DNA from 2 places in the Rossellomorea sp. NS-SX7 genome. Region 2 is predicted to be linked to the other one. Evidence: riboswitches for the same ligand, from Rfam matches in the RefSeq annotation. Region 2 holds a riboswitch; the other holds the start of a gene.
What was found. Region 2 has a riboswitch for cyclic di-GMP ahead of ACUXV2_RS18495 (hypothetical protein). Riboswitches for the same ligand answer to the same signal wherever they lie in the genome.
Positions count from the first base shown of each region.

Region 1 (15,562 bases), 300 kb from region 2:
GGAAGAATCGAGTGAACAGGTTGATACAATCGAAGGTGTCGAGATCTGGAAGACACCTGAATACGTAGAAGCACTCACCGCTCTGCAAAACTTCTTAACCGAAAAAGGCGAAGACAAAGCGGAAAGTGAATTGCTGGTCGCAGTGCTGGAAAAATACTTCTACACAGAACGTCCGACCATCCGCAACCCGAAAATCTATTCCGGTGCACTCGTAGACATGGCGAAGAACATCGATGAGATCAGTATCCGCCACGTCCAAAAGGAACTGGCCGAATACTTCGACGTATCTGCCAACAGCATCTCCAGACGAAGCAAACAAATCTGGGAAAGCTATCAGGATACCGTCTATGAACTATTAAATAAATAATCCGTCCCCAAGGCTCGTACTTCGTCGCTTCACCGCGATGAGGGACGGGCCTTTACCCGTTTAAACCGCTAAACGCCCGTCCCTTACTCCGGTAAAGCGGATGGATTTGGCTTAAGTTGTAAGAGGGGTGGGATAGTGGTAGAATTAGTAGGAATGAATCGTATTTATCAGCAGGATTTATAGGGCTTTTAGCGAATGTGTAGTAGAGATGTTTGAACGGGGAAATAAGAGGCTTGGATGCCTTTTGATATTTATATTTTTTCTCATGTGATTCTCATTTACTTTCGCTATAGTGGAAGTGTTGTTTGGCTCTTACTTATACAGGATAAAGGAGCGTTATACATGCTTGGGATTTTAAACAAAGTGTTTGATGCAAATAAACGAGAGATCAAGAAGCTTGAAAAAATAGCTGATCAAATAGAGGAACTGGCTCCGGAGATGGAACGCCTTTCGGATGACCAGATTCGCGAGAGAACGGAGCGGTTTAAAGAGCGTTATCAAAAAGGCGAAGACCTTGATGATATGCTCGTCGAAGCATTCGCGGTTGTACGCGAAGCGGCACGCCGTGTCCTTGGGCTTTATCCATACCGCGTCCAGCTGATGGGGGGAGCTTCCCTACACGGCGGGAACATTTCCGAGATGAAAACCGGTGAAGGTAAAACCCTGACAGCAACGATGCCGGTTTACCTTAACGCGATCACGGGCAAAGGCGTTCACGTTGTAACGGTCAACGAATACCTTGCCAGCCGTGACGCTGAGGAAATGGGGCAGCTTTACAACTTCCTTGGCCTGACAGTCGGTCTTAACCTGAACTCGATGTCAAAAGAAGAGAAGCGTGAAGCGTATAAAGCGGATATCACGTACGGAACGAACAATGAGTTCGGATTTGATTACCTTCGTGACAATATGGTCCTGTACAAAGATCAAATGGTACAGCGTCCGCTTCATTTTGCTGTGATCGATGAAGTCGACTCGATCCTGATTGACGAAGCGCGTACACCATTGATCATTTCAGGTAACGCACAGCGCACGCCGCAGCTTTACATCCAGGCGAATGCGGTAGTCCGCACCCTTAAAAAAGATGAAGACTTCACATACGATGAAAAAACAAAAGGTGTTCAACTGACTGAAGAGGGTATCACAAAAGTGGAAAAAGCGTTCCACATCGATAACCTTTTCGATATCTCACACGTAACCCTAAACCACCACATCAACCAGGCGCTGAAAGCACACGTCAGTATGCACCGTGATGTTGATTACGTGGTTCAGGAAGGCGAAATCGTCATCGTTGACTCCTTCACGGGACGTCTGATGAAAGGCCGCCGTTACAGTGACGGTCTTCACCAATCGATCGAGGCAAAAGAAGGCCTTGAGATCCAGAATGAAAGCATGACGATGGCAACGATCACGTTCCAGAACTACTTCCGTATGTACGAAAAGCTTTCCGGTATGACCGGTACGGCGAAGACGGAAGAAGAGGAATTCCGTAACATCTATAACATGAACGTCATCGTGATCCCGACGAACAAACCGATCGTCCGTGATGACCGTGCCGACCTGATTTATGCTTCCATGGAAGGTAAATTCCTGGCCGTCGTCGAGGATATCAAAGAACGTTATGAAAAGGGACAGCCTGTTCTTGTCGGTACAGTGGCTGTTGAAACATCAGAATTGATTTCTAAACTTTTAACGAAAAAAGGCGTACGCCATAATGTGTTGAACGCGAAAAACCACGGGCGTGAAGCTGAAATCATTTTAGAAGCAGGCCAAAGAGGCGCGGTTACGATCGCGACGAACATGGCCGGTCGTGGTACTGACATCAAGCTTGGAGAAGGCGTGCTTGATCTTGGCGGCCTTGCCGTCATCGGTACCGAGCGTCACGAATCACGCCGTATCGATAACCAGCTCCGTGGACGTTCCGGTCGTCAAGGGGACCCGGGTGTGACTCAATTCTATCTTTCAATGGAAGATGAATTGATGCGCCGTTTCGGTTCTGACAATATGAAGACGATGATGAGCCGCCTGGGTATGGATGACTCTCAGCCGATTCAAAGTAAAATGGTCAGCCGTGCCGTTGAATCTGCCCAGAAACGAGTGGAAGGAAACAACTTCGACGCTCGTAAGCAGCTTCTTCAATATGACGATGTCCTTCGTCAGCAGCGCGAGATCATCTACAAACAGCGTTATGATGTCATCGAGTCCGAGAACCTGCGCGAAATCGTGGAAGGCATGATCAAATCCGTCATCGAACGTCAGGTTGCGGCTCACACCGCAGATGAGGAAATCGACAGCTGGAACCTTCAAGGCATCGTCGATTATATGAACGCGAATCTCCTGCCTGAAGGAGATATCACAGTGGACGATCTTCGCGGAAAAGAAGCAGATGAAATCATGGATCTCATCTGGGAAGACGTGAAAGTCCGCTATGATGAGAAAGAAGAAGAGATGAGCGCTGAACAAATGCGCGAATTCGAAAAAGTCATCCTTCTGCGTGCAGTCGATACAAAATGGATCGACCATATCGATGCAATGGACCAGCTTCGCCAAGGTATCCACCTGCGTGCATACGGTCAGACAGATCCACTGCGTGAATACCAGCATGAAGGCTTTGCGATGTTCGAAAGCATGATTTTAGCCATCGAAGAAGACGCAGCCAAATACGTCATGAAAGCTGAAATCAGAAACAACCTTCAGCGCCAGGAAGTGGCCAAAGGCCAAGCAGTCAACCCGAAAGAAGAAGGCGGCAAAGCCAAGAAAAAACCAGTCCGCAAAGAGGAAGAAGTCGGACGCAACGAACCATGCCCTTGCGGAAGCGGCAAGAAATTCAAACACTGCCACGGCAGAATGGGATAAACGTTAGGATGGAGATGATACCTGGTACTTAATGTTGAGTGCCAGGTACTTTTCCGTTTTTATGAGCGGGTAGATCCTGGTTTGTTTCGGGTGCCAGGCACAGAATGACTGAATTGTGCCAGGAACAAATTGGCCTTTTTGTGCCAAGCACAGATGAAAACTCTTGAGTCAGGCTTATATCAGCGAAACCTGTCTCAAAATAAGAGAGTGTGTACCTGGTACACTCTTAACTCAAAACAATTCAATGTAATTTTAGAATGTGGGACTATCCAGCTGTTGATTGGAGTGCAAGACGAAGACTCCTGCGGGAGAAGTGACAAATGTGAGACCCCGCAGAAGCGTAGCGACGAGGAGGCTCACGGGTCACCCGCGGAAAGCGAAGTCTTGCACGGAAATCAACAGCGATATTTGTACAGCAAGCCAAATGAAAAATAAATATCAAAATAACCATAGAGGTGACCAATCATGGAACTAGCAGAAATCAGATCAGAATTAGAAAAAACAGCTAAGACATTAGCGGACTTCAGGGGGTCTCTTTGACTTAGAAAACAAAGAGGCAAGAATCCAGGAACTTGATGAAATCATGGTTCAACCCGACTTCTGGGATGACCAGCAAAAAGCACAGGGACTTATCAATGAAGGAAATGGTCTCAAAGCCCTTGTGAATGAGTACAAAGCGCTGCTTGAAACCCAGGAAAACCTGGAACTGACGCTCGAACTTGTAAAAGAAGAGCCGGACGAAGAACTGCAGCAGGATCTTGAAGAAGAACTGGTCGATCTTATGAAACGCCTGAGCGACTACGAACTTCAACTGCTGCTCAGCGAAGAATACGATAAAAACAACGCCATCCTTGAACTTCACCCAGGTGCAGGAGGAACCGAGTCTCAGGACTGGGGCTCCATGCTGCTTCGCATGTACACTCGTTGGGGCGAGAAAAAAGGATTCAAAGTGGAAACACTTGATTACCTTCCTGGAGACGAAGCTGGAATCAAGAGTGTTACGCTCGCTATCAAGGGCCACAACGCATATGGCTATTTGAAAGCTGAAAAAGGTGTACACCGTTTAGTCCGTATCTCTCCATTTGACTCATCAGGCCGTCGTCACACGTCTTTCGTTTCCTGCGAAGTGATGCCTGAGTTCAATGAAGAAATCGAAATCGAGATCCGTACTGAAGACCTTAAAGTCGATACGTACCGTGCGAGCGGTGCCGGCGGTCAGCACATCAATACGACCGACTCGGCTGTCCGTATTACGCACTTGCCGACAAATGTGGTCGTGACATGTCAATCAGAGCGTTCACAGATCAAGAACCGTGAAGCTGCGATGAAAATGCTGAAAGCGAAGCTATACCAGAAGCGTATCGAAGAGCAGGAACAGGAATTGGCTGAAATCCGAGGCGAGCAAAAAGAAATCGGATGGGGTAGCCAAATCCGTTCATACGTGTTCCATCCTTACTCCATGGTCAAGGACCACAGAACAAACACAGAATCCGGTAACGTACAAGGTGTAATGGACGGAGATATCGATCCGTTCATCAATGCTTATCTGCGTTCTAAAATTAAGTAAGGTATAAAGCTGAACCACCCGTTGGAGGGAGGTTCAGCTTTTTTTCGCTATTAGCTGTGCCAGGCACAATTCACCCGATTTGAGCCAGACTCGAATACCTTCATCCAAGTCAGGCCCCCTAAACTAGTTACTTCCACTAAACTACCCCATCCCATTAATGCTTTACCACGTCACTCAACTGTCATTTACACGTTTCGACACCCATGCTATACTCTCAAAGGTTGTAATAGAGCATGACGGGAGCACTTTATCGAAGCCTGTACAAGCTCATCACAACTACAACAATTCAACTAAAACTAAACAGTATGAGAAAGGCCAATCCCTCGCCAAGTTAACGTGCTAAAGCGCTAGCCGCACTCACTTTTTACGAATGAGGGATGATTTAAGCCGCTTGTACTCATACTATCAATACATACGGAGAAGGAGTCGTACGGAATGGGTTTGAAGCAAAGACGTCAAGAGCAGTCATTTAATCCGCGGAAAGAGAAGTTACTGGAGTATTTGTTTGTGGTTTTTGGGTCATCGATTGTGGCGATAGCGTTCAATGTGTTTTTACTTCCGAATGAAGTGGCATCTGGGGGAGTCAGTGGGATTTCTACTATATTAAAGGGGCTGTTTGATTGGAAGCCGGCATTTGTTCAGTGGGCATTCAATATCCCGCTCTTCATAGCAGGGCTCATCTTCCTTGGGCTTCAGTTTGGTGTGAAAACAGCGATTGGGACCATATTTTTACCGTTTGTCGTTTATCTCACAGAGGACTGGCAGCCTTGGACGGAAGATCCGCTGCTTGGGGCTCTTTTCGGAGGGATCGGAGTCGGAATGGGTCTAGGGATTGTCTTCCGTGGGAAAGCCTCTACAGGAGGGACAGACCTTGCAGCCCAGATCGTAAACAAATTTACCGGCTTGTCTCTTGGCACGTGTGTTGCGTTGATCGACGGGATGATCGTGCTGTCAGCTGCGATCGTATTTGATATTGAACGAGGTCTTTATGCCTTGATCGGACTATATGTAACAAGTAAAACCATCGACCTTGTACAAGTCGGGATCAGCCGTTCCAAGATGGCACTCATCATCACCAACCGTCAGGAAGAAATTCGTGAAGGAATCCTGAATAAAATCGACCGGGGTGTGACAAAACTATCTGCATATGGTGGATATACGGATGATGAACGTCCGATTCTGATGGTTGTGGTCGATCAGACAGAATTCACAAAACTGAAACAACTGGTGAAAAGCATTGATGCCTCTGCATTTGTGGTGACTATGGATGCTTCTGAGGTGTTGGGCGAAGGTTTCAAACGGGTGTAAGCTTGGTATAATTATCTATGGGAGAAAGATTTCACCACGGTCGATTTCTTGCTCTTAAATTTTTTCCTAGGAGGAGAAAACATGAAGAAAAAGCTTTTAGGCATTCTTTTAGGAACTTCATTAGTACTTGCAGCCTGCGGCGGGAACGACGGCGGAGACAGCACGGAAACGAGCTCAGGCGGTGTTGACGCAGAAAAGATCGTTAATAACAAATGTACCAGCTGCCATGGAGGCAACTTGGAAGGCGGTATGGGACCTGCCCTTAAAGACGTCGGCTCACGCTTGGACAAAGGTCAGATCTTAGACATTATTGAAAATGGTAAAGGCCAGATGCCAGCGGACCTTGTAAAAGGTGAAGAAGCAGAAGCGGTTGCTGAATGGCTGGCAAATAAAAAATAAGGTTGGAAGAGGGGGAATCCTGTGAGAGGGTTCTTCTTTTTTTTATTAATTTTTCACCTGCGTTCCAAGGGGAGTCCATCAGAATTTTACAGATGAACTTTACAGTAATTGTCCATATTAGTCTTTATTGCCCTCATTAAATGTAGAAATTCGCTTTTATCCACACGATTCACTTCCCCTTCTTTAAATCTATGTGACAAACAAATAAATCCCCCCAATCTTTATGTTTTCTACGCTGACTACCTACCAACAAAGGAGTTGCCGTCTATCTTTTTTACTTGTTGTTAGTACCTGTTGCTAGTTATAAATAACTATGTAAAAATCGAATTTTAGGTATAATTGTCAATAAAAAAGGTAAAAATTTCACAAAATATGCGGTCTTGAAATGAAACTGTAATAATTTTTTTCCTTAACTTCATAAAAAGTGATGTTATAATATTTTCGTGAGCGAAATTCGAGCAATTTCACCAATTTATGTCTAATTTGGTAGAGAAGATAGAATTTTAGTCACACAAATAGAATTGTACACAGCCAAGAGGGGAACTACATACTACAAATTAGGTGATTTTAAAATGATAGAAATGAAAGACGTCTATAAGCAGTATAACAACGGCGTTATGGCTGCGAATGGGTTTAACGTCCACATAAAGCAAGGCGAGTTTGTTTATGTCGTGGGTCCAAGTGGCGCAGGAAAGTCAACGTTCATCAAGATGATGTACCGTGAAGTGAAGCCTTCAAAAGGTGACATCATCGTGAATGGTATAAATCTAGCAAAAATAAGAAGTAGCAGAGTACCTCATCTACGCAGGAATATAGGAGTGGTCTTCCAAGACTTTAAATTACTCCCTTCCTTAACGATATATGAAAACATTGCGTTTGCCCTTGAAGTAATCGAAGAGCATCCGAAACAAATCAAGAAGCGTGTCATGGATGTACTGGATCTGGTCGGGCTGAAGCACAAAGCGAGAATGCTTCCAAACGAATTATCAGGTGGGGAACAACAGCGTGTGTCGATTGCACGTTCGATCGTCAATACACCTAAGCTGGTGATCGCGGATGAGCCTACTGGTAATCTGGATCCTGAAACATCCTGGGACATCATGAACATCCTTGAGGAAATCTCAAACCGTGGTACGACCGTGATCATGGCTACACATAACCGGGAAATCGTAAATACAATCAAGCACCGGGTAATCGCCATCGAGAATGGCCGCATTGTCCGGGACGAACAGCGAGGTGATTACGGTTATGAAGGCTAGAACGTATGCCCGTCACTTTAGGGAAAGTTTAAAGAGCATCGGCCGTAACGGCTGGATGACCTTCGCATCCGTCAGTGCAGTAACCGTCACATTATTGCTTGTTGGTGTTTTCATCGTCCTGATGTTGAACATGAACAAAGTGGCAACCGATATAGAGAAAGATGTTGAAATTCGCGTCCTTCTGGAAATCGGCACGAAGAAAGAAGAAGCTAAAGTCATTGAAGAAAAGATTGATAAAATAAGTGAAGTCGAATCCGTCGAGTATTCTTCCAAAGAAGAAGAACTCCAGAATCTCGTCAAAGATCTAGGTGACGATTTCAGATTATTCGAGCAAGATAACCCGCTATATGATGTATTTATTGTAAAAGCGAAAGATCCTCGCGACACCGGTAAAATCGCCGCCGAGATTAACAAGTATGAACATGTTAACGAAGCGATGTACGGGGAAGCGAAGATCGAAAAGTTATTCAATATCCTTGAAATGAGTCGAAACGTCGGATTGGTACTGATCATCGGTCTACTTTTCACGGCGATGTTCCTCATATCCAATACAATTAAAATAACGATTGTCGCTAGAAGAAGGGAAATCGAGATAATGAAACTCGTGGGTGCAACCAACTGGTTCGTCCGCTGGCCGTTCGTGTTAGAAGGGCTATGGCTTGGTGTTTTAGGTTCTATTATCCCGATCGCTCTTGTTACAACAGGTTATTACTATGCTTACGACTTTATAAAACCAAAACTTCAAAACCATTTTATACAGATATTGGACTTTACCCCGTTCATCTACCAAGTAAACGGATTGATCCTCTTGATGGGATGCTTGATCGGCGCATGGGGAAGCTTCATGTCTGTACGTAAATTCTTGAGAGTCTAAAATTGACAGGTTGATAGAAGCTGAAAGGAGCATGCCGCTTGAACAAGAAGTATTTTATGTCAATAGCTATCGCAGCAGCATTAACAATCGGGAGTTTTCCCGCTGTGGGAACACCGGCCAATGCTACATCTGTAAATGAATTGAAAAAGAAACAAGATGAGGTTTCCTCTAAAAAAGATGAAATCAACGGTGAAATCGATAAGAAAAAATCAGAAATCAATGAGAACATCAGTGAACAGCAAGAAATCAAAGCGAAAATTGCAGAATTTGATGCGAAAATAAAAGATACTGAAAATAAAATCGCAGAAAAAGCGAAAGAAATTGATGAAACAAATGCTGAAATCAATGAGCTTAAAAAAGAAATCAAAGCTTTGGAAGAAAAAATCAAAGAGCGTAATGAACTTTTAAAAGAACGTGCACGTGCGATTCAGGAAAAAGGCGGCTCAGCAAACTATCTAGACGTACTTCTTGGTGCGGACAGCTTCAGCGACTTCATCAACCGGGTCACTGCAGTAAACACAATTGTGAGTGCAGATAAAAAGATCATGGACGAGCAAAAGAGAGACCAGGAAGAATTAGAGAAAAAGAAAAAAGAAGTAGAAGACAAGCTTGCTCAACTAGAAAATGATAAAGCGAGCCTGGAAACATTAAAGAAAGACTTAAACAGCGAAAAAGCACAAAAAGCAGAACTTTTCAAGAAGCTTGAAAAACAACAGGCTGCCCTTGAAGTGGAAAAAGCAGACCTTGAAAAAGAGTCTAATGAACTTGCTAAGATGGAACAGCAGATCGGCGGAGAAATCCAAGCTGAACAAGCTCGCTTAGCGGAACTTGCACGCCAGCGTGAACTTGAGAAGAAGAGACAGGCTGAAGCAGAAGCTGCGAAGCGTGCAGCTGCTCAATCTACAAGCAGTGGCGGTGAATCTACTGAAACGGCACCAAGCACACCTGTAAGCTCCGGAACTTGGACAAGACCGGCATCAGGCTCAATCACGACTGAGTACGGATGGGATACCCTTAATGGTAAAGCTCGCTACCACTATGGAATTGATGTGGCGTCTAGAGGGAGTGTTCCAATCGTTGCAGCAGCTGACGGATATGTCATCAAGAGCCAATACAGCTCAAGCTACGGTAACGTTGTATACATCACTCACTCAATCAACGGAAAAACCTTTACTACAGTGTATGCCCATATGGCTTCTTCATCAGTAAGCAGTGGCCAGCCTGTAGACAAAGGTCAGCAAATCGGCTATATGGGTAACACAGGTTACTCCTTCGGTCAGCATTTACACTTTGAACTTCATGCAGGTTCATGGAATGCATCGAAATCCAACTCTGTTAACCCGCGCCAATACATTAATTTCTAATAGAATAATAGTCTATCAAAATCCTGCCATAAGTTTATGGCAGGATTTTTTTGGATAAAAGTGTATAAAGTAAACAAATCTCTGTAGATTTTTCAACCCTTAATATTCATAAAAGAATACTTCCTGAACCTTACAAATAATACGATATAATGTATAATGAAGTAAAATGTCGAAAAAAGAAAATTTTCGCACAAAAAACTCTTTTATTTTGTGTTTCATATTGGTACTATAGTATTATTGTGGATGTATTGAATGTGTCATTTGAACTACGAAGCAACCTTCGATAACGGCAAACTAATTCGAAAGATTAGGACGCAAAGCCACGGATCTAACGTTTTTTTAAAACTATGACCGCCGGGTTACCGAAAAGGATTGGAAGATAAATGAACGCTGTCGACAATCGTCAGCTTTATTTAGAGCCCGCCATTCTTTTTGGCGGGCTCTTTTATTTAGATAATGAGTCCACCGTCACTGCAGGGAACCAAGATGGTTTTGAATAAAGAAAGGAGAAATGAAGATGGAACAAGTAAATATTTCTGATGTAAGTAGACAATTGAGAAGCTTTTGCAGGAGAAATCGTTCCTCTTTAAAGAAGTACAGCTCCTATACAGCGGAAGAAATCAGCGACATGGTAATGAGCAGACTTGGCTGTGAAGAGGTTAAGAGAATCGTAGACGACATAGAGCTGATCGATCGCAGAGGCGGAAACACAGGACTTTACTTGATGCTCATTTTAGAAGCGCTAAAGGGTTCAAGAAATGTCAGTACAGATGAAAGAGCGATTATATAATAAAAACCGGATGTCAACTTCTTTGACCGCCGGTTTTTTGTTATTTTTATTAATCCTCTTTCGTAAAAGTCCATCCTCAATTATGCAGACTTTGACAGCCATTGTTCTAGATTTTTTTCAGCTGTACGTATATCCATTGTAATGTTTGTGAGAAGCTCAAAATGGTGGTCTCTTTGACCGTGATGTTTCAAAAATTGAAAGATAGCCGGCTTTTGATACTTGATCACCGTCATCACTTCCATCATTGGCAAGTATGCTTCTCTAGGCTGAATGCGCAAAAAAGAGCGTATGAGCTGAATGTACTCTCCTGCATGCTTTTGATCATCGTTCCGTAATTCAATCAGTGCATTTAACTTACTTATATGACGTTTAATCGTTTGCAGTTCTTCAAAAGTCATCATGATTTCCCCTTTTATCTTTTGTTGGCGGCCCGGCCACCCTAGCGGAATAATAAAATCCGCCTTAGGCCCGAAGCTTTGCGTCCTTCCTTTTCAGAAAGTTTGCCTTTTTCAACAGAACCCTGTCAAAAAGAAATCCACCTTATCCTTATTATCGACTACAGTTCCTATACTGTTAATTGTTAGTGAAGATAAAGTAATAGTTCAAAAATACTAAACTCAAAGCAGAATAAAAAAAGTTCTTCTACTTGATTGGTGCCGAGAAAAGCATCATACTTACATACATAAGAGGGTATCCAACTAGGGATAATGATTCTTACGCGTCTATATATCAGTAATAGTGAAGAGAATAGAATAAAACAATCATTCGTCAAAAGCCTGCATAAACAGCCGTCGTTACCTAAAAACCAAACCAACAAAACGGAGGGACCAACCATGCAAGGACACGGACACCTTTTTGAACACCACAAAGCATCAAAACTGCTCGACCCAAAGCGGCAGGAAATGGTACCGGTAAACAACGTACTCGAACTTCTTCAACTGGGGAAAGATGACACCGTCGCCGACCTCGGGTGCGGAAACGGCTACCTGACACTGCCAATAGCAAAATCAGTTGATACCAAAGTACATGCCGTAGACCTGCAGCAAGAGATGCTCGAATATCTTCAGCATCGTGCCAAGGAAGCGAATGTAAACAATATTGAATATGAAAAGGCTTCTCTGGAATACCTGAGTTTTAACAAGAGCACCCTCGACAAGATTGTATCTGCATTCGTCCTGCATGAAGTGCCGAATCTGACCAAAGTATTCCAAGACTTAAGTGACATGCTGAAGGACAATGGCATCTGGTTGATCCTGGATTGGGAAGCAGTAGAGTCTGAGATGGGACCACCTCTCGAGGAACGGATTCCTTCAGAAGAATTGGCCCAGCAGTTGGAAACCGCAGGATTCAATACGGAAGTCGGTCATCTGCATCCTGCTGTATATTTTATCGTTGTGCGTAAGGGATGAGCCGGATGGTAAAAGGTTGAATTTGATTGTGCCTGGCACCGTTATAATTGAGAACACTCTGTACCAGGTAAACTCAACAGGTAATGTACCTGGTACAAACATCCGAGCCAGACTCAATTGGGCAAAAACGAGCCAGGCTCAAAATACCGAATCCGAGGAATGCACCTCAAAATAGGTACCCCAAAACCACAACAACCCCCATCAATATCCCCCCAACAAAAAACCCCTACCCCTTAACAAAAAATTAACATTCCCCCGCCATACTATTGGTATAAAGGAGTGAACAAAGTATGGCAGAGGTATCAATTTGGTTTGCGCTGGCTGCAGGGGCACTGTCGTTTTTCTCGCCTTGTGTGTTTCCGCTGCTGCCGGCTTATGTGAGTCATTTGACCGGCGGACAGGCTGAGGGCGGCCGGATCCAGGTGGAGAGAAGAGTGGTGTTTATGAGGTCATTCGGTTTCATTGCCGGTTTTTCTTTCATCTTTATTTTAATGGGGGCATCCGCAAGCCTGCTGGGCGGATTGTTCTCGGAGTACCGGATGTACATAGAACAAATTGCCGGGATCCTCATTATCGTGTTCGGTCTTCAAATGATGGGCTGGATTTCGTTTTCTTTTCTGATGAAGGGCGGCAAGCAATTCGAAGTTAAGAGCAAAGGGACGGCCTTCGGTTCGGTCCTTCTTGGGATGGCGTTTGCCAGCGGGTGGTCCCCGTGTGTCGGAATCACATTATCGTCGATTCTATTATTGGCGGGAGCGAGTTCGACCCTCACGCAGGGCATCATGCTACTCATCGTGTATTCAATTGGTCTGGCACTTCCGTTTCTGATCATCTCGCTCATGATCACGAAAACATTCAGCGTCATGAAGAAAGTGAACAGGATCCTGCCGAAGCTGGCGAAGTTCAATGGGGCACTGATGGTTGCGATGGGGCTACTTGTTTTCAGCGGAAAAATGCAGCAAATCTCTGCATATCTTTCCGTATTCAGTCTTTTTTCAACTTAGGAGGTAATGGCCGTGAACGTTCAGAATAAAAGCATCCTCGTCGTGGAAGACGATTCGAAAATCCGGAAGCTGATCAGGATTTTTCTTGAAAAAGAAGGCTATGAAGTGTTTGAAGCGGGTGACGGTGAAGAAGGGAAGCGGATGTTCAAAGAGCATGATCCCTGCTTTGCGATCCTCGATTTGATGCTGCCTGAAATTCAAGGTGAAGAGCTGTGCAGATGGATTCGCGAGGATGAAAAGAGCGATATCGGCATCATCATGGTGACGGCGAAGGCGGGTGAAAGCGAACGGATTCAAGGTTTGAAAACAGGGGCGGATGACTATGTCACGAAGCCGTTCAGTCCTACCGAGCTCGTGACCCGTGTGGAGACGGTCCTCCGCCGGACGTCCAATCGCTGCCAAAAGCTCAGCCGCAGTGGCCTCACCCTCAAACCTCAAAAAGGAGAAGTCACATATAAGGGCATGCCCGTTGAACTGACTGCTTTCGAATTCCGCATCCTGCACTTTCTGATGACGCATCCGGGGCAGGTCATATCGAGGCAGCAGATCCTTGATTCCCTTTATGAATTGCATGAAAAAGTGGTGTCGGAACGGACGATTGACGTTCACATCCGCCATCTGAGGCAAAAGCTCCAGGAAGGCACGAGCATGAGTTTCATCGAAACGGTAAGAGGAATGGGGTATAAATTCAATGGCTAACCGGAAAAAGCTCGGCAGTCTCCTGACCCAGCTCACCTTTCTCAACACGTTCATTATCGCAGCCGTAATTCTGATTGCCGGATTCACTGTTAAAAATTATGCCTGCAACCTCGTGAATCAACAGCAGATCACCGGCGCGGATCTTGAAAGTCTTTTAAATGAATATTTGATAAAAGTCAGTGCTCTTGCCTTTATTCTGGCTGGAGGCTTTCATTTCTTTTTTATCAAATGGCTTACAACACCGTTGAAGAAATTAACGGAAGCAACTCAAACATTGAAAAGGGGACAGCACCCAGGGAAACTGAAAAAAACGCTGATCTATGAAGTGAAGGAATTAAACGAAGCGTTCAATGATCTCTCAGAAACGACTGCGCTGATCAAAGCCAAGCAGAATCAGCTGCTCCGGGACCTGTCACATGAACTTCGGACGCCGCTTACGAACCTGACCGGCTATCTTGAAGGGTTGGAAAAAGGGATCATAGAAGGTGATAAAGAGATTTACCGATCCCTGCAGGAAGAAACCCAGCGAATCGAAAGGCTTCTGCAGCAGCTTGTGCACATCAATCAGTGGACGGCCGATGAAAAAAACGTTTATCATCAGGAAGAGATTCTTATTCACGAACTGCTGCGAAATCGAATCACTGCGTTTCAACTGAAATTCAAGGAAAAAGAAATCGACGTAACGACAGAACTTGCTCAGTGTTCCCTCAGGGGCAATAGAGACGGCCTTCATCAGGTATTCAGCAATCTTCTTCAGAATATAGCCGATTACGACATCGGGAAAAAACTATTCATAAAAGGAATTGTGGCTGACCAGCAGTATAGAGTACAATTTTCTCATGAAGGAAAAAAGATTCCCGAAGCCGAAAAAGACCTCATCTTCGAACGCTTTTACCGGGTCGATTCCTCACGGGCGTTCGTCACCGAAGGGGCAGGACTGGGCCTTGCGATCTCGAAGGAAATTGTGCACGCCCATGGAGGTACGCTGACCCTCGATACAGACGGACATCACCACCAATTCGAGGTGAGATTGCCTGCAAATCATATGATAAACAAGGAGAATAATGATGAATCAACAATGGTATAACATCGGCGCTTTCACGTTCCCCGGCTCATGGGCAGCGATTGCGGCCGCGTTCATCCTAACCTTCTTGTTTCTTTTTTTCTGGAATAAGAAAGCAAGCGACTGGTATTCGAACGCAATCTTTTATTTTATCCTAACCTGGAAACTGAGCGTGATCGTCGTCGACTTCGGCACGGTCATCAAACATCCGCTCACGATTCTATATTTTCACGGAGGCACAGCCGGATATTGGATGGGAATCACCGCTGTCTTGATCTATACATTTATAAAAAAAGATAACCCCATACTTGTGATCGTGGCATGGGTCATGACCGTCCTTGTCTATGAAGGTGTGTTTGACTTTCTTCAAGGGACCTACATCATTGGTGCGTTCCAGCTCATATTAAACGGGTTGCTGTTTTTCTTTTTGCTCAAAAAAATAGGCAGTCCCAATCAGGAAGTATGGTATATCCAGCTCTTGGTCATCTTTGCCCTGATCCAAGTCATGATGAATTCATTCTCTGGCTTTGAACTGGATACACCCCTTATGTCGTACACCGTATTAACAATCGCTCTGCTCTTTCTTATAAAGATGAAGAGACAATT
Region 1 covers NZ_CM128249.1:3,433,780-3,449,341, reverse strand. Annotated here, with positions in the region: gene ACUXV2_RS17170 (YecA family protein) at 1-367, shown strand, start outside; gene secA (preprotein translocase subunit SecA) at 710-3,220, shown strand; one part of gene prfB (peptide chain release factor 2) at 3,686-3,757, shown strand; one part of gene prfB (peptide chain release factor 2) at 3,759-4,787, shown strand; gene ACUXV2_RS17155 (YitT family protein) at 5,223-6,095, shown strand; gene cccB (cytochrome c551) at 6,177-6,494, shown strand; gene ftsE (cell division ATP-binding protein FtsE) at 7,067-7,753, shown strand; gene ftsX (permease-like cell division protein FtsX) at 7,743-8,627, shown strand; gene ACUXV2_RS17135 (murein hydrolase activator EnvC family protein) at 8,666-9,991, shown strand; cyclic di-GMP riboswitch class I at 10,270-10,358, shown strand; gene ACUXV2_RS17130 (hypothetical protein) at 10,509-10,781, shown strand; gene ACUXV2_RS17125 (hypothetical protein) at 10,862-11,179, opposite strand; cyclic di-GMP riboswitch class I at 11,203-11,296, opposite strand; gene ACUXV2_RS17120 (class I SAM-dependent methyltransferase) at 11,615-12,190, shown strand; gene ACUXV2_RS17115 (cytochrome c biogenesis CcdA family protein) at 12,481-13,194, shown strand; gene ACUXV2_RS17110 (response regulator transcription factor) at 13,207-13,893, shown strand; gene ACUXV2_RS17105 (HAMP domain-containing sensor histidine kinase) at 13,886-14,980, shown strand; gene ACUXV2_RS17100 (hypothetical protein) at 14,961-15,562, shown strand, end outside.
Region 1: another riboswitch for cyclic di-GMP. It lies ahead of ACUXV2_RS17125 (hypothetical protein); the one in region 2 lies ahead of ACUXV2_RS18495 (hypothetical protein).

Region 2 (15,562 bases):
TACCACGATCGCTTTTTCCATGTAACGGACGGCATCCTCAGGTTTATTCAACAGCTCCAAATTATAGCCTGTTTGGTAGTGCAGCTCTCCCAGAAGAAAGACACTATCTTTATGAAGACACCATTTTATTGCGTCTTCACAGTACTTATTTGATTCCTCTATTCTGTTTAAACGCGTCAGTACTCTTGCTATATTATAATATAGTCGCGTTTTAATCGTGTAATCATTCAGGTGGGGAAGAAGTTGCAGATGTCCTTTGATCTCTTCAAATACTTCAAGAGCCTTGTTTATGTCCTCTTTGAAATAGATGGTTCCCAGTGCTAACAGGATTTCCAGTTCTCTCTCCAACATGATTTTACCTTTATAATGAGTCAGGTTAATCGCCTCTTTGAGGGTTTCAACCGATTTACTTAAATTTCTTTCTACCTCGTACAAATAGATGCCCTTGTGCCAAAGTAGCAGCTGTAGATTTTTATTATTCTGTAAGAACAATGGATTATCCAATTCAGCTTTAACGATATCCATCATCTCTTCATATTTCACACTTCTGCGGAGTATCTGGAGCTGCTGGAACACTTCCTGGACATAATCAAGCCGTGGAGTCGTCCCTATATCAAAGAAGTAGTTAACATCGACCCCAAGCTTCTGCGAAATCTGATACAATGTAGATGCATAGGGAAAAACATCACCTTTTTCAATTTTACTGATCTGTGCTTGGGTACATATCCCATGTGCAAGCTCTTCCTGAGAAAGACCGCTCGTTTTTCTCAACTCTTTTATCTTCTTTCCCACTGCCGTAAAATCCATAAAACCCTCTCCTAAATATGCCTAGAGTTATATTTTTCGAAGAAATCAAATGAATTGGCTATTAATAGTCACAAAAATTAGGTATTTTGACATCATAACCGGAATGTACAAATATTAAATATGTGTTTTAATTATTATAACAGATATATCTTTAATATTATCGAATATTCACTTGAACATGAAAGGGAGGAAAGTCCTATGAAAAGACGTTTTCTTACAATTCTGACCGCTTCAGTTTTACTTCTTGGTGTGGCAGGCTTTAGTAATAGTTCTGTGGATACAGCAAGTGTACAAATACAAAAAGCTGAACTACCTACAAACGTATATTAAGTTTATTTTAAAGCTTCCTGCATTCAGGAAGCTTTTTTCATTAATAAAATTCACCCTTAAAAAATATGCCTATAATTATGTTATACAAGAAAAGAAAACGTTTTATCAACCAATTGTGATTTTTTTGCCTATAAATCATGAATAAGCCAAAATACACTGGAATTTGTAACGTGGTAGGATAAAAGTACAATAACAGAAAGGGGGCTTCATGATGAAAGAACTCAACATGAAAGTAAATCCTCTATATTCCGAGGTAGATTTGTCGATCCAGTTCCATTTCGAATTTGTTCAAGGTGAAAGCAAGGTCGGGGAAGCGATGGTTTCAACGTACTCCATGCAGGACGATTCGGAAATATCTCGTAACACCAAGGGCATCAGCTACACAAAGACTTCAAAATGCGCGGTGATTGACCGATTTGAAGTCATGAACGATACTGAAAACATATGTATGGTTAAGCTCAATCATTTCCTGCAGGTGATCGGGATGAAAGAAGTTCACTCAGGTTACGATTTATATCGTGAAGCATAATTGGAAGGCCCGCCCTCCGTCGCGTTAAAGCGATGAGGGCGGGCCTTCACTTATTTGATGAGTGTGTTGATGATAAGCAGGCTTGCGATCCGGCTGGTCATGTCCCGGATGTCGAGCGTAGGGTCGATTTCCACGATGTCCATGGTTTGAACTTTCGGGTGCTGGATGGCTGTTTTGACCGCTTCTGCGAGAGTGTCCGGGTCCATGCCGCCGGGTCCAATTGCCGGGCAGCCCGGGGCGTATGCCTGGTCAAGGACGTCCATGTCGACGGATAGGTAGATGGTATCGACTTTATTGTCCAGTTGGTTCAGGGCTGATTGGATCAGTTCTGTAATCGGGCGTTGTCTGACGTCCTTCATCGTGTGGACGGTCACGCCGTTTTCGATGGCATAGTCGTGATAGGCTTTCGCATTTGCATAGTTTCGGATGCCGATTTGGATCAGATGCTCTCCTTTTAAATGCCCCTCTTCTATTAATCTTCTAAACGGTGTTCCATTGGTCGGCCCCCCGTCTTCCGTGTTTCTCAGGTCATGGTGGGCGTCGAGCTGGATGATGCCTACGGTACCCTTGTTTTCTTTGATAGCTTTCACGGTTGAGGTGGTGATGGAGTGATCACCGCCAAGTATGATGGTTAGCGGTGCCGCTTGTGCTCCTGTGGTTTCTTTTGTTGATTGGTAGATTCGCTGATGGCACTCTTCCATGGATGTAGGGTGCATCGTGATATCACCGAAATCGATGATTTTTTGATTGCTGATGTCCGTTTCTTCTTCGATATTGTACGTCGTTAAGGAGTTCAGGCATCTTCTGATCGCGTCAGGTGCAAAGCTTGCTCCCGAGTGGGAGATGGACGGCTTTGAAAGGGGGGCGCCAATGATGGCGATGTCCCCTTTTGATCCGCCTGTGTATGGTGTCAGCAGCTCGGCTGCTTTCGTCGTGTAGCGGTCCTTGAACTGCGCTTTCCCCGCCGGCTTAATGTGTTGAAATGTGCTCATGAAGCTTCTCCTTGCGATAGATGATGCGTCCGTTTTTAATGACGGTGTTGGTGTGATTCACGCCGTAATGGTACGGGACGTAATGATAGTTTGGCGCATCCCAAAGCACGATGTCGGCTTTGCGTCCTTTTACGAGCCTGCCGGCTTGATCCCCTCTGTTGATGGCAAATGCTGAGTTGACCGTGACCGCGTTCCATATTTCTTCCGGCGTCATTTTGAGCTGCAGCGATGCCAGGTTCATGATGAACTGCAGGTTCTCTGTTGGCGAGCTTCCCGGGTTGAAATCGGTTGACAAAGCGACTGCCGCTCCTGCTTCGAGCATGCCCCGCGCATTGGCGAACTTTCCTTTGTTCAGGTAGAAGGATGTGCCTGGAAGGAGGACAGCGATGGTGTCTGTTTCTCCTAAAGCCTGGATCCCTTTTTCGGATGCTCCTACTAAATGGTCTCCGCTTGTCGCCCCGATTTCGGTTGCCATTTCCGTTCCGCCGAGCGGATCGATTTCGTCGGCGTGAATTTTGACGGAGAAGCCTTTATCTTTTGCTGCTTTTAAGAACTGGCGTGACTGGTCGACTGTGAAGACTCCTGTTTCGCAGAAGATGTCGACGAATTCTGCGAGGTTTTCTTTTTCGATGTCTGCAAGCATGTCGAGCATTCCTTGTAAGAATTCATCGGATCGTTCTTTGAATTCTGGTGGGATTGCGTGTGCTCCCAAGAATGTCGATACTAAGTCGGCAGCATGTTCTTCATTTAATTTTTTGGTTACTCTGAGCTGCTTAAGTTCCGTGTCTTTATCTAAACCGTAGCCGCTTTTCGCTTCAACTGTAGTGACCCCGTAAGAAATCATTCTATCTAGATGGAAACGGGCTTTTTTTAGCAGTTCTTCTTCAGATGCTTCACGGGTCGCTCCTACTGTAGAGAGGATCCCCCCGCCTCGCTTAAGGATTTCTAAGTATGGTACACCCTGCTGCTTCAGTGCCATTTCATGTTCGCGGGAGCCTCCGAATACTAGGTGTGTGTGCGGGTCTACAAGACCTGGCGTCACGAGTTTCCCTTCGGCGTCGATTCGCTCGGTTGCTTTATGGGATTGGGCTTCTTCATGGGTGCCTATCCAATCAATCAGTCCATCCTTGATTCCGATCGCTGCTTCTGTGAGGACCGGCAGCTCACTCATTTGTTTCCCTTTGAGAGGTCCGTCCCCATGATCCATCGTGAGCAGCTGTCCTATATTTTCGATGATTGTGTCGAATTGTTTTGTCATCCCTTATTCTCCTCCTTTTTTCATTGGGATTTGAATGTTGTGTTTTTCAGCTGTTTTTTCTGCGATATCGTAGCCTGCGTCCGCATGGCGAATGACACCCATTCCAGGGTCGGTAGTCAGAACTCGTTGGAGTCTTTCTTGAGCCAGGTCAGTACCGTCCGCTACGACAACCATTCCAGCGTGCAGGGAGTAGCCCATTCCAACTCCGCCTCCATGGTGGAAGGAAATCCATGAGCCGCCTGCAGCTGTGTTAATCAGTGCGTTCAAGATTGCCCAATCCCCTACTGCGTCACTGCCATCCTTCATGCTTTCCGTTTCGCGGTTCGGCGAAGCAACTGATCCACAGTCCAAGTGGTCACGTCCAATAACGATTGGAGCTTTCAGTTCGCCTTTTCGCACTAACTCGTTGATTGCAAGACCCATCTTCACACGCTCTCCGTAGCCCAGCCAGCAGATACGTGAAGGCAGTCCCTGGAACGATACCTGCTCCTGCGCCATGTCGATCCATCTGTTCAGCGCTTCGTTTTCAGGGAACAGCTCTTTGATCAAGCGGTCTGTTCTGTAAATGTCCTCAGGATCGCCCGAAAGTGCTGCCCATCTGAACGGACCTTTCCCTTCGCAGAACAACGGACGGATGTAGGCAGGAACGAATCCAGGGAAGTCGAAGGCATTTTCGACTCCTTCATCTTTCGCAACCTGGCGGATGTTATTGCCGTAGTCGAATACGATCGAACCTCTATTTTGGAATTCAAGCATTGCTTCCACATGTTTGGCCATGCTTTTTTGTGACAGCTCGGTGTATTGGGCTGGATTTTCTTTTCTTAGACGTGCCGCTTCTTGTAGTGTATATCCTTCAGGAACATAACCGTTTAATGGATCGTGAGCTGACGTTTGGTCGGTCACGATTTCGATTTTCACGCCTCTTTTTAAAAGTTCGTGGTGAACTTCCGCTGCGTTTCCTAATAGCGCTATGGACAGAGCTTTCCCCTGGTCTCTTGCTTCGTAAGCCATGGCGACTGCTTCTTCTAATGAATCTGTCTTCACATCACAGTATTTTGTATCGAGGCGTTTCTGGATACGCTCTTCATCGACGTCGACTGCAATGACAACCCCTCCGTTCATTGTTACGGCTAACGGCTGCGCGCCACCCATTCCGCCAAGGCCGGCTGTCAGGGTGATGGTACCTTTTAGTGAGTTGTTGAAGTGCTTCTTGGCTAATGCAGCAAACGTTTCGTATGTCCCTTGAAGGATTCCCTGTGTTCCGATGTATATCCAGCTTCCAGCCGTCATCTGTCCGTACATCATGAGGCCTTTTTGATCAAGCTCGTGGAAATGCTCCCAATTTGCCCACTTCGGTACAAGTACTGAGTTAGAAAGAAGAACCCTTGGAGCCGCTTTATGGGTCTTGAATACGCCGACCGGCTTTCCGGATTGGACAAGCATCGTTTCATCGTTTTCAAGGTTTCTTAGTGTGTTGACGATCGCATCGAACGATTCCCAGTTACGAGCCGCTTTTCCGATTCCGCCGTAGACGACAAGCTCTTCCGGGATTTCAGCCACTTCAGGGTCAAGGTTGTTGTACAGCATGCGGAGTACCGCTTCCTGCTCCCATCCCTTACACTCGATTTCCGTTCCTTTTTTTACATTGACGATACGTTTGTTTGCATTAACCATTTGTCGTTTCCTCCTTTGTTTTGGTAATGGATTTTAATTGGAATTGTTTCAGCCAGCTTGCTGCTTTTTCTATGTCTTTTGAGAAAATGCGGTCCTTTGTAATGGAAGGAACGATTTTTCTAGCTTCTTTATAAAACTTGCGTGTCGTGCTTGCAAGCAGATCCGTACCTCGGTGCTCGACTGCCTGCAGGTTGCAGATCAATTCGACCGCCAAGACCCTTCTTGTGTTCTGTAAAATTTGATATGCATGCCGTGAACCGATTGTTCCCATGCTCACGTGGTCTTCCTGGTTTGCGGAAGATGGAATCGAATCGACGCTTGCAGGGTGGGCAAGTGTTTTATTTTCTGAAACAAGTGATGCCGCGCAGTATTGCATGATCATCGCCCCCGATTGTAATCCCGGCTGCGGACTCAGGAATGCCGGCAGATCGTTCAACTGCGGGTTGACGAGCCGTTCGATCCTGCGTTCCGAAGTGTTAGCCAGTTCCGCTACGGCGATCTTCATGAAGTCCATTGCGAAGGCGATCGGTTGGCCATGGAAGTTACCGCCTGATATGACCTTTTCCCCGTTTTCGAAGATCAGCGGGTTGTCCGTTGCTGCATTCATTTCGATTTCGAGTTTTTCTTTTACATAATCGAGTGCCTGCCAGGAGGCTCCGTGGACTTGCGGGATACATCGCAGGGAGTAGGCATCCTGTACGCGGATGTCCCCTTGTTTCGTCGTGAGCTTGCTGTCACGTAAGTATTCCCTCATTCGTTGTGCCGTTGCCACTTGCTGAGGGTAGCCTCTTACTAAATGTATATCTTCGTCAAACGCATCCATGATTCCTTGCAGGCCTTCCATTGTAAGACTGGCAATCATCTCGCTTTGGAATGCGAGCTCTTCCGCTTCAAGGTATCCCACGACTCCCATCGCCGTCATGGCCTGGGTACCGTTGATGAGGGCCAGCCCCTCTTTTGCCTGAAGCTGGACCGGGAAGATGTTTTCTTTTGAAAGTACCGGCAGGGTTTGATGGATTTCGCCTTTAAAGTGGACCTCTCCTTCGCCCATGAGAGCCAGTGCCAGATGGGAAAGAGGCGCGAGGTCTCCGCTTGCCCCGAGGGATCCCTGCTGCGGGATCACCGGGTGGATTTCTTTGTTCAGGAACTCTACCAATCTTTCAACGATGACCGGTCTAACGCCGGAGTAGCCTTTTAATAGTGCATTCGCTCTTAGTAACAGCATCGCCCTCGAAACCATTTCAGGGAAGGGGTCGCCTACACCGCAAGCATGAGAGTGGATCAGGTTGAGCTGAAGCTCCTCCACATCATCTGAATCGATCAGCACATCACTGAACTTCCCAAAGCCCGTCGTGATCCCATACACCACACGCTTCTCCTTCACGATCTTTTCAACCGCTTCCCTGCTCTTCTTCACCCGCTCCATACTCTCCGGAGAAATGATGACCTCTTCCCCTTCATAAATGATCTTTCTCGCATCCTCTAAACTCAGTGAACCCCCTGTTAACACAACCATCTATTATCACCTCAATTAATTTATTTTCGCTTTCACCCTTTAAAGCACCGCTTTAACGTGGTCTGGAGCGGCCCTCAAAAACTTCCTACTAACAAGAAAAAGAGGCTCGACCCGAAGACAGAGTTCTGCCTCGGGTCGAGCCTCCTTTTGACTGGTTTCTATAGGCTCTTTTCTTATTTAACTATTAAATATGATTGATACCTAAACCGATTGTTTCGTGTTCCAATCCTTTAATGGGCGCGCCAATCGTTCCATACAGTGCGACTGCGATCCATTCGCCTTCCTCTTCATTTTTGTAAGGTGTTCCCCTTACGATGGAGAATCGGAGGCCGACCGTTCGGAGGACTTCCCCGATCTGGGTGTGTCCCCTGGTCACCCCGGTAAGGGCTTCCATGGTCGCGTGATACAGCGCGTGCATTTCACGATAGAGATCTTCTCGTACAAGATCACTTCTTTTTGCTGCCGTTTCGATGGCAGCGACAATTTTTTGACTGTCCATGGAGCCGATCTTGCCTGTGCAATAGCTCCAGTTCAATTCATTAAAATGCCGGTTCCACTCTTCCTCTTCCTGATCGAGGAGCAGGAGCAGCATGGCATTCTTTCCAATTTTGGTATGATCCATTTTATCCAAGTGGCATTCGCACCTTAACTAGAAAATTCTAAAAATACTAATAACTACTTATATTGTATGGTGAACACTGCGATAGGTCAACGAAAAATGTCGCGATTTTAGAAACTTAGAGAGGTAGTTTGGTAGCGTGGTAAAGAGGTTGAAATGATTTATGAGAATTAGTTACTGAGGGTTGTAAGCTTCATTAAAAATAGACGTCCCTAGAAATCAGGTTCGCCTGGTGGCTCCTTTATGAATCTTCTTGTTTGTTGCCCTTTCCTTTATATACATCAGGATTTTTCAGAAAGTATGTAATACTCCCTCCGTCGCATTTATGACTCAGGTAGGAGAGGATATCCTGCCTGTCCGCATCATTCAAAGTATCTTTACTCGGAAAGCGGGCACGGATATTCAACTTGCCTTCCCCATCTTGGTTTTCAAGCACGATTTTACAATCCAGGGGTTTACAATCCCTGTCATCGACACGCACAAATTTAAACGGAATGGAATGCTTTGAATCGATTGGTAGCGCAAACAACGTGCTGAACCCTACCGTTTCAAGGATCTTATCGGAATACATGATTCCTTCTAAAGCGTGAGAGAAGCCCGGCGGTCTGCTTACTACGACCAGTCGATTGTGGTATTGCTGGCCCTGGAATAAAACGAGGTGTTTTTTGGGTGTAGTCACGATTTTTCTTGATACGTGGAAATCTTCGAAAACCAGAATGAATTCTTTGTTCATTACTTCCTCCTTTTTGAGCTTGAATTTTAACTAGGAATATTTTCCTATAATTTACAATTCGACATCAATTTCCGTTTTCCTGTAAAAAGTTAATCTTTTTTACAAACTTTTTATATTTTCCAAATGCCCGTCCCTCACTGCGTTATATCGCCACCGAGGGGCGGGCATCAATATGCTATTATTGCTCTCTCCTCCCAGTGTATATAATCCTCTCGTTTTCTTGAATGAAACAGATAAGTTTATTGGAGTGGGTACTACCATGCTGAGGATTGATCATATATAGTTCAAAAAAATTTTTGTCGTTTTCTTTGTTGTTAGAAAAGAAGTGCACCCGCTTTTTTCCATAGTCCCCTGCCCGGAAGTAACTTTTCTTTTTCTTTGTTACGTGAAAGCACACCTTGCTGGAAGCAAAGTCATTTCGATTCCAATTCTTCTCTTTCCTATAAGTTGTTGCAGCATTTCGATTACTGCTTTTAGTACTCTCTGGCTTCTTCTCTCTCATTCATTTCTCCACCCTTCATTCTTTTACAACAACAAATGACAATATTTTACTTTTTATCATACTACTGATTAACGGAATTTGGTACAGTGAATTATCTTGATAACAATTTGAAAAGATCATATACTTTTCAAATTGTCGAATAATCCGGATACCGAAGTTAAAAAGATTATCTTGAAGGAAAAAGGGATAGTCGGTGAAAAGTATGGAATTGGAATTACACGAAGAGTTACAGCGATACCGAAAAGAAGTACTCGATTTGTCTCAAGGAGAAGCTGCAGAGCGGCTCAACATCGGATCAAGCAGTCTGTCCAATTACGAACGCGGAAAAAGGGAAATACCCTCAAAAATGCTTCGCAAATTTAAAGAAGTGTATAAAATCCCAACAGAAGAAATGAATCGCATCATCTATGGAGAGAAAGCAGGGGAATATACCACTGACCCATTGGTCCTGAGGGAATCATTCGAGGATGAGGAAACAACTGCAATCATCAAAATGCTGAATGATCATCCTAAATTAAAGCGTACTTTAGCTTCCCTCACCTATCAAACAGAGAAACGAAAAGAAAAGTTCGCCAGCCAGGTAAGCTCACTCTACAACTACGCTCAAGATTGGTAATGAACCGGAGGGAACTTCCTTACATTAACGTAAAAAAGCACTCTATTAGCCCATTTGGGATTAGAGTGCTTTTTCGTTTTGGAATGTATATTCACTTTGTAGTTCTTGTTTTAGCCAATTTAACATTTTATTTGCATCCATGTTTCCCTGCTGTCCTTTGTCGAATGCTTTTTGCATGACAGAGAGAACATGCTGCTCCTTGCTGACTTTCTTATTCAAAAAGACAACCTCCTACACATTTAAACAGGTTTCTACTACTTTAATACACTAGTTGTCGAAAGTTCAAACATCAATTAATAGATATATTACCATATTTATACACTTACCAAAAGTAAAAACATTAAAAATAGTGACTTTTTAACTATTTTTATCCTTGTGTTTATGACGATAAAAAATAGGGAAGATGGTAAAATATTCGTAGGGTTCTGAATAAAGGCAAAATCATCGAAAGGTGATGACGCAAAGCTATAGGGGCTATCCAACGCCAGCCAGCTACCAAAACCAAGGAGTGATAAAATTTGTCGTTTTTAACACCAGAGGAAATAATGATTAAAAAGAAAAATCGCAAAATTATGATGTACGTAGGTATTTTCACGGTAACAACCATCGTTGTTGCAGGAACCACTCTTCTCACTTATGGGTTCTAATTCTAAAAAGGCGTCTTTTGACGCTTTTTTTTATTGGTTTCTTCTATTATTCTACAATATATGGAAAAGTTCTCGTTTTTTCGATAGAATATTAGATGCAGCCTATACTACTTGGAGGAAACCGCTATGAAAAGAGAAATAAATATTTTCAAGGGGCTAAAAAGTCCTTCTTTCTTTTTCTATGACCTGTCAACCACTGAAAATCCAAAAGGGTACTTAAAGAACATATTTCGTCTGATCCTGTTATCCGTCCTCGCTTTCGGTTTAATTTCCTCGTTCGGTATAGGGATGGACCCACTTTCCAAAAAGCTAAACACACTTGCCCCTACTTTATATGAATTAGAGAAATTTCTGTTCTTCTCAGGAAGAGTCCTAAACGGGCTATTCTATTCCATCATCATCCTTTTTATTCCAAGCATCATTTTCTGGACGATCTCCGAAAAAGGTGAATATCGCAAACTCGTAATCGTTCAAGGGTTAGTCCTGCTCATCCTATTACTCGAGCGTTTAACCTATATCCCATTATCTCTATTTTTCTCACTGGATTGGTTCTCGTCTCCCCTTTCACTTGGAGTCATCGCCCAATACATAACATCGAAGCCATGGGTTATTTATTTCTTGGGAAGTTTCTCCCTGTTCAAAATCTGGATTTTCTACATCCAATACAAAGGACTGAAACGACTCACCGAACAAAAGAATTGGCTCATATGGACCGTCATCTTACTAACGAATCTATTTTTCTGGGCTATCACTGCATTTTTAGCCTATATCGATTTTTCTACATTAATTTAACGTCTAAAGGCTGGGATCATTATGAATAAACGAAAATTATTATATACCGGTCTCTCTTTGTCCCTCCTATTCGTCGGGGCGAATGCATACCTGATTGAAAAAGCAAAGAGCAAGGTTGACCGGGAAGTCAGGATTGAAGAATGGGACGCATTTGATAAAGACGACCTGCAAAAAGAGCTTCCCAAATCCGGTGTCGTCACATCTGCTGAAGAAACCTACCTTTATTTCAACGATGAATTCGGCTCCTTCAAGAAGTTCCTCGTGAAAGAAGGCGACGAAATAAAAGCAGGTACGCCTCTATATGAATATGAAGTAACCGACTATACAGGGCAAAAAGATGTTCTCGAATCAGAAGTCGACCAGCTAGAAGATGAGATCGACAGCATCGAAGACAACATCTCTGATCTCGAACGGCTCGAGAACTCTCTTCCTTCCACTTATGATGAAGAAGAGATGCCACTCGAAGCAAGTGCCCTTGAAACAGAATATGATATAAAGAAGGAGATTGCCTCCCGGGAACTTGAGATTGACCGCCTGGAAAATCAAATCGACAGTCTGGAGCGTCAAATTTCCGACTTGCAATCATACGAAACGACACTGACAGTTGAAAGCAGCGGTGAGGGGATCGTTAAAGAACTTTCCCACTCCGTCCAAAATCCACTGATCACGATTTCTTCTGAAGCTACGGTGGTCACGACTGATCTGACGGAAAAAGAAATCATGGAAGTCGAAGAAAAAATGAATGCAAAAGTGCAATCCGAAGTTGAAGAAAAGACTCAAAAAGGAATTGTAACGGATGTCTCTGCTCTTCCTAAAAGAGATCCTCATCTAGAAACAGACAGCATGTATCCGATAAAGATTCAGCTGCAGGATGAAGACAACAAACTTCTCCCAGGTCATCATGTACTAGTGTCAGTGATTACGGATGAAGTGAAGAACACATTGGTCGTTCCTGTGACGGCTGTTGAAAAATCAGGCTCTAAAAAACATGTCTGGGTGCTGACTGATAAAGGTGTCGTGAAGAAGAAAACCGTTGAAACCGGTCTTCAGGTTGTCGGTAAAGTACAGATCAAATCCGGCGTGAAAGCAGGAGAATATTTTATCATGAATCCTGATGAAGTCCCTGCATTAAGGAACGGTGCTTCATTTATCACAGCTCTCGACTGGGACAAGATCAAATTGAGGGATCTGAAGAAAATGGACAGGCAAACTGTTTGGGAAAACCTGCTATTAGGAATATTAGAAAGAAAATAACCGTTTGATGATTCCCGCTCCTTGCTTGGAGCGGGGCTTTTTTATACATAGTCTCTTTATGAGTGTTGATACTAAGTGTATCTGACACCATGTTAAAGGAGACGATTCCATGAAAATCTTCAAATCCCTGCTTATTGTCACCATCCTTCTATCCCTGCTTGCATTCTCCTTCCCCGCTACCTGCGGATTTGCCTCTGTCCCACCTAAGAAAAATGTGATCTTCATGATCATGGACGGCACCAATTCAGACATCGTCACGCTTTCAAGATGGTATAAAGGATCCGGGCTCAACTTGGACAACATCCTGGTCGGGGGCGTACGCACCTATTCCGGTGAATCTGCCATCACGGACTCTGCGGCTGCAGGGACGGCAATGGCGACCGGTGAGAAAACAAGGGCGGACTATATTGCCATGAACGCTGACGGCAAACCTGTCTTGACCGTTTTGGAAGCAGCCAAGCTATCAGGATATGCAACGGGAATCGTCTCGACCTCCCCTGTCCAGCACGCAACGCCGGCTGCCTTCACGGCCCACGTCCTCAATCGCGATGAATTCGGAGACATCGGCGAACAGCAGGTCTACCAGAACCTAGACGTCATCCTCGGCGGCGGGGCAGCCTGGCTCAAACCAAAATCCAAAAACGCCGTAAAAAACGACGACGACATGCTCAAAACCAAACAAACCTCCCGCGAAGACGGAGAAAACCTTATGAATAAGATTAAATCCGATCCGCTTTACTCCTTTACCGCAACGAGGGACGGGCTTTCAAAAAATCGTGGATCCGAGAAGTTGTGGGGAGCGTTTGCAGAGGAGGATTTAGCCTATGACTTGGACCGGAAGGCTTTGAAGCCGTATGAGCCAACACTTGCCGAGATGACGAAGGCGGCCATCGAACGACTATCAGTTAATGAGAAAGGTTTCTTTCTGATGGTGGAAGGCAGTAAAGTGGATTGGGCGGCTCATAAGAATGATCCTGTCGGGATGATCAGTGAGGTGCTGAGCTTTGACCGGGCTGTCGGTGAGGCATTGAAATTTGCTGAGCGTGACGGCAATACCATGGTCGTCGCGGTAACGGATCACGGCAACAGCGGGTTGACGCTTGGTAATCGGGATACAGATAAAACGTATAAGCGTCAGCCAATGGAAACCTTCACAGGACCGTTGAGAAAAGCCCAGTTTACGGTTAAAGGTGCAGCTTCCCAATTGAAGGATGACCGTTCAAATTTGAAAGATGTGTTGAAATCTTACGGGCTGTCTGGTTTGAGCAAAAAAGAATATTGTGTGATGAAAGAAGCCAAGGACACCGAGAACGAAATGGTCAAACTGCTTGCTAAGCGGGCGAATATAGGTTTCTCCACCCATGGCCATACTGGTGAGGACGTATTTCTTTATGGATATGGCCCCGGGAAGCCTGCTGGGTTGATTGAGAATACAGAGATTCCCTCAGTTTTTGCCAGATATCTTGGATTTTCTTTAGACAGTTTTTCAGATTGGTATGTGGATGGGAAGGAATTTTTCAGGGAGAAGGGCTATAAGGCGTTGATTGATAAGCGTGATCCCAAGAATCCTGTGCTTGTCGTTACACGTGGCGAAGAGGAGCTTCGGTTCCCAGAGAATAAGAATTTCTATTTGAGGAACGGTGAGGCTGTTGAGTTGAAGAGTGTGAATGTTCATAGCGGGGGGACGTTTTATGTTCATTGGGGGGAGTAGGGTGTTTTGGGCATAGGTGGTAGAGTCTGGCTTAATGTTTGTATACTGTCCTACGGGTAATCTCCTTGGAGACTGTAGTATTTTCACCGTAGACACATAATTGTACCTTGGTACCGGTCATTGGTAGTTGGCGTTGGGCTGGGGTCGGGGTGCCAGGCTCAAAAAAGTTGTTTTGAGCCTGGCTCGATTGCCCCAATTTGAGCCTGGCTCAGATATTTCAACTGGTACATCCCCCTTTTATCAGTACCAGATACACAAAATAAAGACACACACCTACTCTCCCACTCACCACCAATCGACATTTCCCGAGAAATATCTCCCCCGCCCTTCCACAACTTCCGCACTTTTCCCTCTTTTATTCCAATCCCCACCCCATATGCGTTATAATAAAAGAATGCGATTTTATAGATGGGAGAGATTGTTCGATGGCGATTCGAATTGAAGAATTGAAAGATAAATTAATTCCGATGAGTCGGGCGATACAGGGCGAGTTGAACCCTGGCACCGACGAAGGAAGAAATATTGTCTCAAAAGGGCTTCTTTTGTTTCGCCAGAACCTGGTATCGAACGTAAAGGTCCGCGATGAGGAAGCAAGCGCCGACGTCCAGGATGTGACGCCTGTTTCGGTGCGCCTGGACCTGCAGTTTCCTCTGCTGAGCAAATGTTCATGCCCCTACTCCGGCTGGTGCCGTCACCAGATGGCGACTTTTTTCATGATTTACAACAAGGTGGCACGGGTCAGCGAATGGATCCAAGACTGGCGCAGCCAGGAAAGCTCTCCCGCTTCGGACACAGGTGACAAGTCTTCACTGGATGAATTATTGAAGAAACACAGCGATTCCGGTGCCCTCCGTAAAGCCAGTGACTTATTACAGGAACGGAAAACACGCGGAAATACACCGGATGAATGGTGGGAGTTCTTCGAGACGCTTTTACAGAAAGAAGACCTGCAGCTGCTTGAAAGACAGCCCTATTTGATGGACGTCATCATCCAGAACATCTACAAACGATTTAACAAAGAAGCACCGTTCGAACGGGAATGGAAGCCCCTTTATCAGCTGTTCGCTACCTTCTTCCTGACACTGAAGGTGGATTTATTTTTACAGAGAAGGGACATCGCATTGAACCGGGAACAGTATGCCCTGTTCGACTTTCTCTTGGATGAAATGGAGGATGCGGTCGAGAAGCTCTCGGTCCATGCGATGCCGTTCAGCTTCGATCCGTTCATTGCCTTTTTGAAGGAAAAATCGAGAGAAATGAGTGAGGATCCGAAACACAGTTCTGAGATCAAGGCGGAGGTGTACCGCTTCATCTGGTACTACCTGTTCAAGCAAAAAGCGTGGCGCCGTGAGGAAGTGAAACGGCTGGAAGCTGCCGAATCACAGGATGATTCGTTCATAAAGATTGCCCTTCTTCATCAATATTTATTGCTTGAAGAGATGGAAAAAGCAGAGGAAATGGTAGATAAAATCGGAACAGAACTGGTTGTTCATTCTGAGTTCTGGCTTGTAAAATTCGTCCTCTCAAAGCGATATGAAGCACTGCTTCTGTTGTTGAAGGCCATATTAACAAGACTTCCTTC
Region 2 covers NZ_CM128249.1:3,733,254-3,748,815, forward strand. Annotated here, with positions in the region: gene ACUXV2_RS18440 (helix-turn-helix domain-containing protein) at 1-807, opposite strand, end outside; gene ACUXV2_RS18445 (hypothetical protein) at 1,006-1,137, shown strand; gene ACUXV2_RS18450 (hypothetical protein) at 1,349-1,666, shown strand; gene hutG (formimidoylglutamase) at 1,717-2,658, opposite strand; gene hutI (imidazolonepropionase) at 2,636-3,916, opposite strand; gene hutU (urocanate hydratase) at 3,920-5,590, opposite strand; gene hutH (histidine ammonia-lyase) at 5,583-7,106, opposite strand; gene hutP (hut operon transcriptional regulator HutP) at 7,291-7,737, opposite strand; gene ACUXV2_RS18480 (hypothetical protein) at 7,967-8,458, opposite strand; gene ACUXV2_RS18485 (helix-turn-helix domain-containing protein) at 9,163-9,576, shown strand; gene ACUXV2_RS18490 (hypothetical protein) at 9,637-9,795, opposite strand; cyclic di-GMP riboswitch class I at 10,001-10,076, shown strand; gene ACUXV2_RS18495 (hypothetical protein) at 10,350-11,015, shown strand; gene ACUXV2_RS18500 (efflux RND transporter periplasmic adaptor subunit) at 11,037-12,269, shown strand; gene ACUXV2_RS18505 (alkaline phosphatase) at 12,379-13,980, shown strand; gene ACUXV2_RS18510 (SWIM zinc finger family protein) at 14,406-15,562, shown strand, end outside.